DNA from 3 places in the Halobacillus sp. ABD4_316 genome. Region 3 is predicted to be linked to each of the others. Evidence: riboswitches for the same ligand, from Rfam matches in the RefSeq annotation. Region 3 holds a riboswitch; each other region holds the start of a gene.
The links. A riboswitch is a leader RNA that binds a small molecule or an ion and turns the genes downstream of it on or off. The one in region 3 is predicted to bind S-adenosylmethionine.
Positions count from the first base shown of each region.

Region 1 (3,261 bases), on a different contig from region 3:
GTTTTCTTTTCTCATCAAGACCATACATAAACAGGTCCTCCTCGTCCTTAGGTTGTTTGAATAGATCAAATAGAATCATCATTCCCCTGCCAGGTGGTGATGAAACCTTTCCTCCATTGTAAACGTAAAACGATAGACAAAGGTTTCATAAATGGTCTAACCCACCCCGGGGTGTGGTATAGAACTATAACCTACATAAAAGGAGGAATCTGTCATGGCAGACTATTCGATTGAGGAGTTTATCAGGGCGACGAAACAGGATGATTCAGAAAATGATTATTTTGAGCTGGAAACCCCGCGTATTCTCGAGGTGAACCTGATGGATCAGGTCTGGGCGAAATCCGGGGCCATGATTTCCTATAATGGGAATATCAAGTTTGAGAGAGAAGGGATTCTGGAGCACGGTGTAGGAAAAATGTTCAAGAAGGCGTTGACGGGAGAAGGCAGTTCGCTGATGAAAGCGACAGGGCGCGGACGTTTGTATCTCGCTGATCAGGGGAAAAAGATTACGATTTTTGACTTGGATAATGAAACCATTACAGTCAACGGTAACGATCTTCTCGCCTTTGAGCCGAGCATCGACTGGGATATCAAGCTGATGAAAAAAGTGGCCGGGATGGTTTCCGGCGGTCTGTTTAACGTGACCTTGAATGGCAGCGGACGTGTGGCTGTCACCTCCCATTACGAACCACTGACATTGCTCGTACGCCCGGGAGAACCGGTTATTACGGATCCTCATGCGACCGTAGCCTGGTCCGGGCATTTGGAGCCGAATTTCAAGACGGATGTAAGCTTTAAAACGTTTATCGGACGGGGAAGCGGGGAATCTATTCAAATGCAGTTCGAAGGAGAAGGTTTTGTCATCGTCCAGCCGTATGAAGAAATTGAAACAACAGGCAGTCAGTAAGACTTTTCTTTTGCGTGGACTGGCATAGTCATGCTAAAGTGTGAATACAATGATGATACAAAAAGAATCATCATTTATCCTTTACTTCGTTACTGAAACGTAGTATATTGATAATCAACATTAAATAAATAACGGAAACTTCTTATCCAGAGAGGCGGAGGGACTGGCCCTTTGATGCCCGGCAACCATCGAATCAATCCACGGATTGACGAGAACGGTGCCAATTCCTGTAGGATGAACACCATCCTAAAAGATGAGAGGATCGTACGGATTGATACGAACCCCTTTTCTTATGTGGATAAGAAAAGGGGTTTTTTGCATATCAGCATACCCGTCATGGCTCTCGATAGAAGTTGCGTTAAAGGAAAGGGAAGATGTAGATATGGCAACAGCAATTTTCGGCGCAGGATGTTTTTGGGGAGTAGAAGCATTTTTTGAGAAATTCGAAGGGGTAACGGCAACAACCGTCGGTTACATCGGGGGACATCTCGAAAACCCTTCCTATGAAGAAGTGAAACAGGGAAATACCGGTCATGCGGAAGCTGTCCGTATCGAATATAATCCTGCTGTCATTACGTATGCCAAACTGGTCAATATCTTTTTTGAAGCTCACGACCCGACACAGGTAAATCGTCAGGGCATTGATGTAGGACATCAATACCGTTCAGTGATCTTCTATACAGATGCAAGCCAGAAGTACATTGCAGAAGAGAAAATCAAAGAATGGAGTGCCAAAGGCATCTTCAAGCGTTCAATCGCTACACAGGTGGAAGAGGCTTCCTCTTTCTTTGAAGCAGAAGAGCATCACCAGAAGTACATTCAAAAACATGGCTCCGCTGCCTGTTCCATCGGCTGATGAAAAGCCCCTCACTGAGGGGCTCAGCTTGTAGAGAAACCCCTGTTTCTTTACAAGCTTTTTTCTTTCTTCCCGCCAGGAGCGAAAGCCCCTTCCCTTTCCACGCAAGTGCGCAACAGCGCAGCCCGTGCCGTTCTTTTGAATCTGAGAACCTGCGTAGGGCACAAACTCTCTCCTCTATATTTTAACGTCGGCACGAGGAGCGTTCGGTGGTGACGCCCGCGGCATGCATCTACCGATAAGCGGAAAGTGGCCCTTCCCACGACTAATGGACAACTTTAACTGGTTAACACAGGATTTTTCTACAGCCAGAGCCCCTCAGTGAGGGGGCTTTTTTTATGGGGGAAAGTTCACTAGAATGGAGGAGATGAAGAGAGGAGGGAGAGGCTGTGTTGAATGATATCATCCTTATGGTCATGTGCGCCTTTATGGTTCTTGGAGCTCTTGATTACTACATATTGAATCACCGCCTTGCCTTAGGATGGCGTTTTTATGAAGCCTTTATGATGATGGGTCCTCTGGCCTTGTCCATGGTGGGGATCATCTCTCTGGCCCCGGTGCTGTCCAGATGGCTCGCGCCGGTCGTCACTCCATTGTTCCAGGCTGCAGGAGCTGATCCTTCGATGTTTGCTTCTATGCTGCTTGCCATTGATATGGGGGCTTATCCTCTGGCGGAATCGCTCGCGGCAGACAAAGAAGCGGCTGTTTTTTCGTGGGCTCTGCTTGGGACGATGATGGGCCCTACGCTTGTGTTTACCATTCCAGTTGCCTTGACCGTTGTAGCAAAAAAAGATCATCCTTTTTTCGCAAAGGGAATTCTTGCAGGAATGGTGACGATTCCAATCGGTTGTTTCATCGGCGGGTGGACAGCCGGCTATGAACCGGGGTGGATGCTTAGAAATCTGCTTCCGGCCATGATTCTATCCCTTTTCATCGCCGCCGGTCTCTGGCTCTTCACAGCCTTGACCATTCGTCTGTTTTCCTATTTCGGCAAAGCGGTCGAAATCATTATTATTTCAGGGCTTGCTCTCATCATTATTGAAACGTTAACAGGTATAACGGTTCTCCCCGGTATGGCTCCGTTATCAGAAGGGATGCTCATCGTGGGTAAAATCACTGTCACACTTGCAGGGGCTTATCCGCTGGTGGCGTTTATCAGCAGGCACGGCGAAAAAGTGCTCACCCGTGCGGGAAGACGTCTCGGGATGAACGCGGTATCGATGACAGGATTCATCGCATCGCTTGCTCATCATTTGCCGATGCTTGCCGTCATGAAGGACATGGACGATAGAGGGAAGACCATCAATGCGGCCTTTGCAGTCAGCGGAGCATTCGTATTCGGAAGCCACTTCGCATTTGTGGCCGGCGTCCAGCCGGACATGATACTTCCGGTGATCGTGGGCAAATTAAGTGCAGGTATTCTTGCTGTGAGTTTAGCCCTGATTCTAACGAGACAAGACGTTTCATTTTATGAAGAAGAAGATTCTTCGTATAATGA
Region 1 is NZ_JBSWZA010000003.1:168,376-171,636, reverse strand. Features, by position in the region: gene ACXAJH_RS13425 (DinB family protein) at 1-82, opposite strand, end outside; gene ACXAJH_RS13420 (AIM24 family protein) at 215-907, shown strand; SAM riboswitch class I at 1,047-1,167, shown strand; gene msrA (peptide-methionine (S)-S-oxide reductase MsrA) at 1,290-1,763, shown strand; gene eutH (ethanolamine utilization protein EutH) at 2,153-3,261, shown strand, end outside.
Region 1: another riboswitch for S-adenosylmethionine. It lies ahead of msrA (peptide-methionine (S)-S-oxide reductase MsrA); the one in region 3 lies ahead of ACXAJH_RS10355 (acetyl-CoA C-acyltransferase).

Region 2 (3,261 bases), on a different contig from region 3:
GTACCTCAAAAGTCATCAGCTTGATGCTTGCTCTCCAGGACTTCGGAAAGGACCGTGTTTTTCAAACTGTAGGAATGGAGCCGATGGGAGATTTCTTCAATTCCATCAGCCAGCTGGAATCCTATGACACAAGCAAGCCTTTCAATCCGATGATTAACGCGGGCGCCATCGCTACAGCTTCCCTTATTAAAGGACAGAGCGTGGAAAACCGGTTCGACCGCTACATGAATTTCTTAAAGAAAATCACCAGCAACGATCATCTAGAAATGAGCGGTGAGATGTACGAAGCAGAAAAGGCGAACGGCTCGCGCAACCGTTCCCTCGCCTACTTTATGCACAGCACAGGAACCCTTGTGACCGATGTGGAAGAAGCGCTGGATTTATACTATCGTATGAATTCAGTCATGATGTGCTGTCATGACTTTGCCCGGGTCGGCTTGTTCCTTGCTAAAGGCGGTCTCGATCCAGATACGGAAGAAAGCTTGATTCCTGCCCACCACCTAAGAACCGTAAAAGCCATCATGATGACCTCCGGGATGTACAACTCCTCCGGTCACTACGCAGTCGAAGCTGGATTCCCGTGTAAAAGCGGAGTATCCGGGAGCATCATCGGTACGGTTCCTGGAAGAATGGGCATCGGTGTCGTCGGCCCTGCCATTGATGAAAAGGGAAACAGTACAGCCGGCGGCGCTTTGATCAAAAAAATGTCCAGGGACCTGAAATTAAATATGTTCGGCATAGAAAATACAGAAAGGACGAAGGACCATGCCTTTTGATTACGATCTGGATTTTGATTCCATTGATTTCAGAGAAGAACCCGGAAAATACCGCGTCGGGCGCGGAGAACAGGGGGTGCTTCTCGTCGAGCCCTACAAAAGTGAAATTCTGCAGCACTGGCGCTTCAAAACACCTGAGATCGCAAAAGAGTCGTCAGAAAAAATCTACGCCATGTTCGAAGAGTATAAGAAAAACGATGATTTTGTCGGCATGGATATGGCCCGTAAATTCCTCCAGATGGGGTATACACGCTCGCGACGGTACGCCAATTATAAAGGCGGAAAAAAATACGATGACGATGGAGATATCAATGACCGGGATATAGATGAGGAAAAAGCAGAATCAGCCCGGATTTTCGAAGAGAAATGGATCAAAGTCCGCGAAGATGAAGAATACCTTGAGAAAAAACGGGCCCACCAAAAGGAATACGGATAAAATCAGGACGTTCCGATTAAAAATTGGAAAATCTTCCGCATGCATATTGTCAAAACTTTCTGAGTAGTGTAGAGTAGTCATCAACATTTACATGAACTTACAATTATATTCTTATCAAGAGAGGCAGAGGGACTGGCCCTGTGAAGCCTCAGCAACCCCTGGTATCGACCAGAAGGGTGCTAACTCCAGCAAGTTGTTGATCAACTTGAAAGATAAGAAGAAGCCTTGGATATCCAGGACGCCTTCTTCTTAGAGAAGGCGTCCTTTTTGTTTTCACACTGCTTCCTCTCTTGATCGGTTCATAAACGAAAGGAGTATTTTTATGTGTCACACGGAAACAAAATTCGTCCAGACAGGAAACCAGCGGAACGAACCGTATGGAGCGATCAACCCACCGGTTTACTTTTCCACCCCTTACCGGCACCCAGGGCTCGGGGAATCTACAGGGTTTGATTATACGCGGACGGGCAACCCGACAAGAAAAATCCTGGAAGCCTCCATCGCCGATATCGAAGAAGGTGATGCAGGTTTTGCCTTCAGTTCCGGAATGTCCGCCATCCAGACCGTCCTCTCTCTTTTCCGCGAAGGAGATGAAATTCTCGTATCCGAAGATTTATATGGAGGGACCTACCGCTTATTTGAACATATGAAGGAGCGTTACCGTCTGCAGTTTACCTACCTGGAAAACGAAAAGCTGAATGACCTGCCTTCTTATGTGACCGAACGTACGAAAGCCGTTTACATTGAAACTCCGACAAATCCGCTCATGCACCAAACCGACATCAGGCAGATGGCCGGACTAGCAGAAAAACAAGACCTCCTGCTGATAGTCGACAACACCCTTTATACACCAGTTCTCCAGCAGCCGCTGAAGGAAGGAGCGGACGTCGTCATTCACAGCGCGACGAAATACCTGGCCGGACATAACGATGTTCTGGCCGGACTGCTTGTCAGTAAAGGCGCAGACATCAGCGAAAAGCTCGCTTTTCATCAAAATACATCCGGAGCTGTCCTGTCGCCGTTTGACTCCTGGCTCGTCATGCGCGGCATGAAAACCCTGCCTCTACGAATGAGGCAGCATGAAGGCAACGCGAAAGCCGTCGTTCAATTCCTGGAGGATCATCCATGTGTGAGTGATATTTTCTACCCAGGAAAAGGCGGCATGGTGTCCTTCCGACTAAAGGAAGAAGCCTGGATCGATCCTTTTCTAAGAGGATTGAATTTAATCACTTTCGCGGAAAGTCTCGGAGGTGTGGAAAGCTTCATCACCTACCCCGCCACCCAGACCCACGCCGATATCCCTGAAGAAGAACGCGTCCGCTACGGCGTGTGCAATAAACTGCTCCGTTTTTCCGTAGGCGTGGAGCACATCGATGATCTTTTGAGAGATCTTCAATCTACTTTGAGTCAATTACCTAAGGAGGAATCCGTCCAATGAATACCCATTCCCTGCAGACCCGCCTGCTTCACAACGACCAGAAGTTCGATCCGCAGACCGGAGCGGTGAGTGTCCCGATCCAACAGGCCTCAACCTTTCACCAACAGGATTTTGACACACCGGGGGATTACGACTACAGCCGGTCGGGAAACCCGACAAGAACAGCGTTGGAAGAGACGATCGCCGGCCTTGAAAACGGCACGAAAGGCTTTGCTTTCGCCTCCGGAATGGCAGCGATTTCCACAGCGTTCATGCTTTTATCCAAAGGGGATCACATCGTTATAACCAAGGACGTATACGGGGGGACTTTCCGAATGATCCACGATGTTCTCCACCGCTTTGGAATCGATCACACCTTTGTTGACATGACCGATCTTCATGAAGTGGCTACAGCCATAAAGCCGAATACGAAGCTGTTATATATTGAAACTCCTTCCAATCCAACACTTGAAATCACTGATATAAGGGCAGTGGCAAAACTCGCCAAAGCGAACAACTGCCTCACCTTTGTCGATAACACCTTTATGACACCAGCCCTGCAGCGTCCGCTCGACCTTGGCGCCGATCTTGTCCTCCATAGTGCAACGAAGTTCATTGCCGGACACAGTGAT
Region 2 is NZ_JBSWZA010000007.1:28,713-31,973, forward strand. Features, by position in the region: gene glsA (glutaminase A) at 1-776, shown strand, start outside; gene ACXAJH_RS18630 (DUF4385 domain-containing protein) at 766-1,212, shown strand; SAM riboswitch class I at 1,321-1,431, shown strand; gene ACXAJH_RS18635 (methionine biosynthesis PLP-dependent protein) at 1,535-2,650, shown strand; gene metC (cystathionine beta-lyase) at 2,647-3,261, shown strand, end outside.
Region 2: another riboswitch for S-adenosylmethionine. It lies ahead of ACXAJH_RS18635 (methionine biosynthesis PLP-dependent protein); the one in region 3 lies ahead of ACXAJH_RS10355 (acetyl-CoA C-acyltransferase).

Region 3 (3,261 bases):
ATCGCTGCCAAGGTCAATCGCTATCACGTATTTTTCATCAGGGGTAAAGCCTGCATAGTGCATGTGCGGCTTTTCCTGACGCTCATGAGGGCCGGTACCTTCATGCTCCACGATTGAAACTGCAGGATTCAACGATCCATCTTCATTCGTCAGGTAGGAGACCACTTCTTTTGTATGATAGTTAGCCGTGACAACATTGTTATTCAAATGATCCACGCTCACGTGACACGGCGGAGAGCCCGCAGCTGTCTGAGCGTTTAATTTTGTGAGTTCTCTCGTTTCTTTATTGATGGAAAAGGACGTGACGCCGCCGCTTTCCCCGTCTTTAGAAACCGCATAAAGATTTTTTTGATCGTCACTTACTGTAACGTACGTAGGGTTCTGCAGTTCTGCAGCCAACTGAACGTTTTTCAGTTCCTTAGCATCTGTATCAAGGGTGAACTGATAGACGCCTTTACTTTCCTGTTTGGTGTACGTACCGATGTAACCAACATATTCCGGCATAGTAAAACTCCTTTATTGAATAGTATCAGTAATTACCATACCCATTATCTCATAAAGACAAAAGAGGCTGAATCATTATCCATTTATGAATATCGAAAGTTATTAAAATCTCTGCTCATAGATCTAAAAGCAGCTCTACCTGTAAGGTATCATCTAATCAGTGAAACGTTATGTAGCCGCAGGAACCATCGGAGAATGGATGATGGACGAATTGATAGATGCCTTCATTTTTCTCGTGAAGTGCCCCGCATAATTGAAAGAATCGGCAAGCCCTAATGTTAAAGCGGTTCACACGTTCACCACCAGTCACAGAACAAAATGAATTTTCTAACTTTTCTATCAAATCCATTGACACCTATCCTTTCCCCTGCTAACATGGCACTTAACCAAATAAAGGAAGAACATCTTATCCAGAGAGGTGGAGGGACTGGCCCTGTGAAACCCGGCAACCGCTATGTGCATAGCAAGGTGCCAAATCCTACTGAGTGAATGCTCAGGAAGATAAGAGATGCTTACAATCTCTAACCTCTCTATCTTTGATAGAGAGGTTTTATATGTTTCCAATTGAATACCGATTTCTTATCCAGAGAGGCAGAGGGACTGGCCCGTTGACGCCCGGCAACCAGCAAGCAGACGCTTGAAAAGGTGCTAATTCCTGCAGGAGATGATCCTGGAAGATAAGAAGAGCCGAGAGCCCTCTTCTTATTTTTGTGAAGAGGGCTCTTACTATTATAAAAACAGGAGTTGTTCCATATATGACGACAGTACTTCTAGACGGCATCCGCACCCCTTTCGGTAAGTGGAAAGGGGCTTTAAAAAAGAAATCCGCAGGAGAACTTGGGTCTCATGCGCTGAGCGCTCTATTAGAGAGAAATCCGATCGCGAAACAAGCCGATGGTGTCCTGCTCGCCCTAGTGATTCAGGCGGGAGGCGGCCAAAATCCTGCGAGACAGGCCGCTTATCAGGCGGGGGTGGATATCGGTACGCCCGCTATCACACTGAACAATGTCTGTTTGGGAGGCATCGCTACAGTTACCGACGCCTCTCGCAGGCTGCAATTGAAGGAAGGAGAGCTGTACATTGTCGGCGGATTCGACTCGATGACGAACGCTCCTCATACCGCTCCTGTCCGAGCTTCCTCCGGACTTGGTCACAGCCTGCTGAAGGACACCTTACTGAACGACGGGTTATGGTGCGCCTTGAGCGATGTATCGATGGGAGCTCTCACCGATGAGAAAAACCGCTCCTTCGACATCAGCCGGGAGGAACAAGATGAATACGCCGCCCTTTCCCAGCAGCGGGCATCAGACGCTCAGGAAAATGGCTGGCTGGATCCGGAAATCGCTCCTTTTACTGAACGACTCGCAGAAGATGAAGGCATCCGTAAAGGGACGACAACCGAAAAATTATCAAATCTCTCTCCCGCCTTTTCACGCGAAGGCACGATCACCGCAGGCAATGCCTCTCAAATGACGGATGGCGCGAGCGTTGGGATCGTTACCACGAAGGAAAAAGCGGAAGCCCTCGGTCAACAGCCTCTGGCGGAAATCATCGACTGGTCAGAGATTGCCGGACCGGATCCGAGCTTACAAACCAAACCATCACAGGCCATTCAGAAGCTGTTAGACAAACACCAGTTGACCACGGACGATATCGATTTGTTTGAAATCAATGAAGCCTTTGCCAGTGTCGTGATTGCCAGCTGCCAGGAACTTGGAATTGATTATGACCGCGTCAATGTGAACGGCGGCGCGATCGCTCTCGGCCACCCTTTAGGCGGGACAGGATTCCGGCTCGTTCTGACGCTTGCCCATGAACTGAAACGACGCGGCGGAGGGAAAGGCATCGCTTCCCTTTGCGGCGGTGGCGGCCAGGGGATGGCCCTGTTGATCGACGTTCCCCATTCATAATTCGAAAGGAGACAAGTCCCATGAATACACCCATTACCGCTCAGCGTTCCCCTTACCTGTGGGAACCATCAAACGAACGCATCGAACAGTCGCATATCAAAGCTTTTGCTGACTATACCAATCAGGCGCTTTTCCCTTATGAACGGTTCCACCGCTGGTCCGTTTCCCACCTTTCCGAGTTTTGGTCAGCCGTATGGGATTACGCAGGGATCATTGGAGAAAAGGGAGACCGTGTGTTTGTTCCCGGTCCTTCGATGCCGGATAGTGCATGGTTTCCGGAGGCCCGCTTGAATTTCGCTGAAAACCTGCTGCGCGGTTCGCTTGACCGGATCGCGGCCTATGAAGCGAATGAGGAAGGCCTCACCCGAAGCATCACGCTGCAGGAACTGAAACAATCCGTTGCCAAAGCCCAGGAAGGGTTAAAACAATTAGGTGTCCAGGAAGGTGACTGTGTCGCCGGCATCACGACGAACGATATCCAGGGACTCGTCGCCCTGCTTGCCACGACATCCTTAGGCGCCACCTGGACGTCGTGCTCCCCGGACTTCGGAACAAAAGGAATCGTCGACCGCATTGGTCAGGTGAAACCGAAAGTATTGATCGCGGCACTCTCCTATCAATATAAGCAGAAGCCCTTCGATATCGAAGATAAAATTAAGCAGACGACCGAGCATCTGGAAGGACTATCCGCGGTCGTCACGTTCGGAGGAGAAACGTCGATTGAAGACATCCATACTCTATCCTGGGACGAATTGTGCCGCAATGAAGCCGAAGAGCCAGTGTTTCAACCCGTTTCTTTTAACCATCCCCTGTATATTTTATATACATCCGGAACGACGGGTCTTCC
Region 3 is NZ_JBSWZA010000002.1:674,459-677,719, reverse strand. Features, by position in the region: gene ACXAJH_RS10360 (lactonase family protein) at 1-504, opposite strand, end outside; SAM riboswitch class I at 908-1,012, shown strand; SAM riboswitch class I at 1,081-1,188, shown strand; gene ACXAJH_RS10355 (acetyl-CoA C-acyltransferase) at 1,260-2,414, shown strand; gene ACXAJH_RS10350 (acetoacetate--CoA ligase) at 2,435-3,261, shown strand, end outside.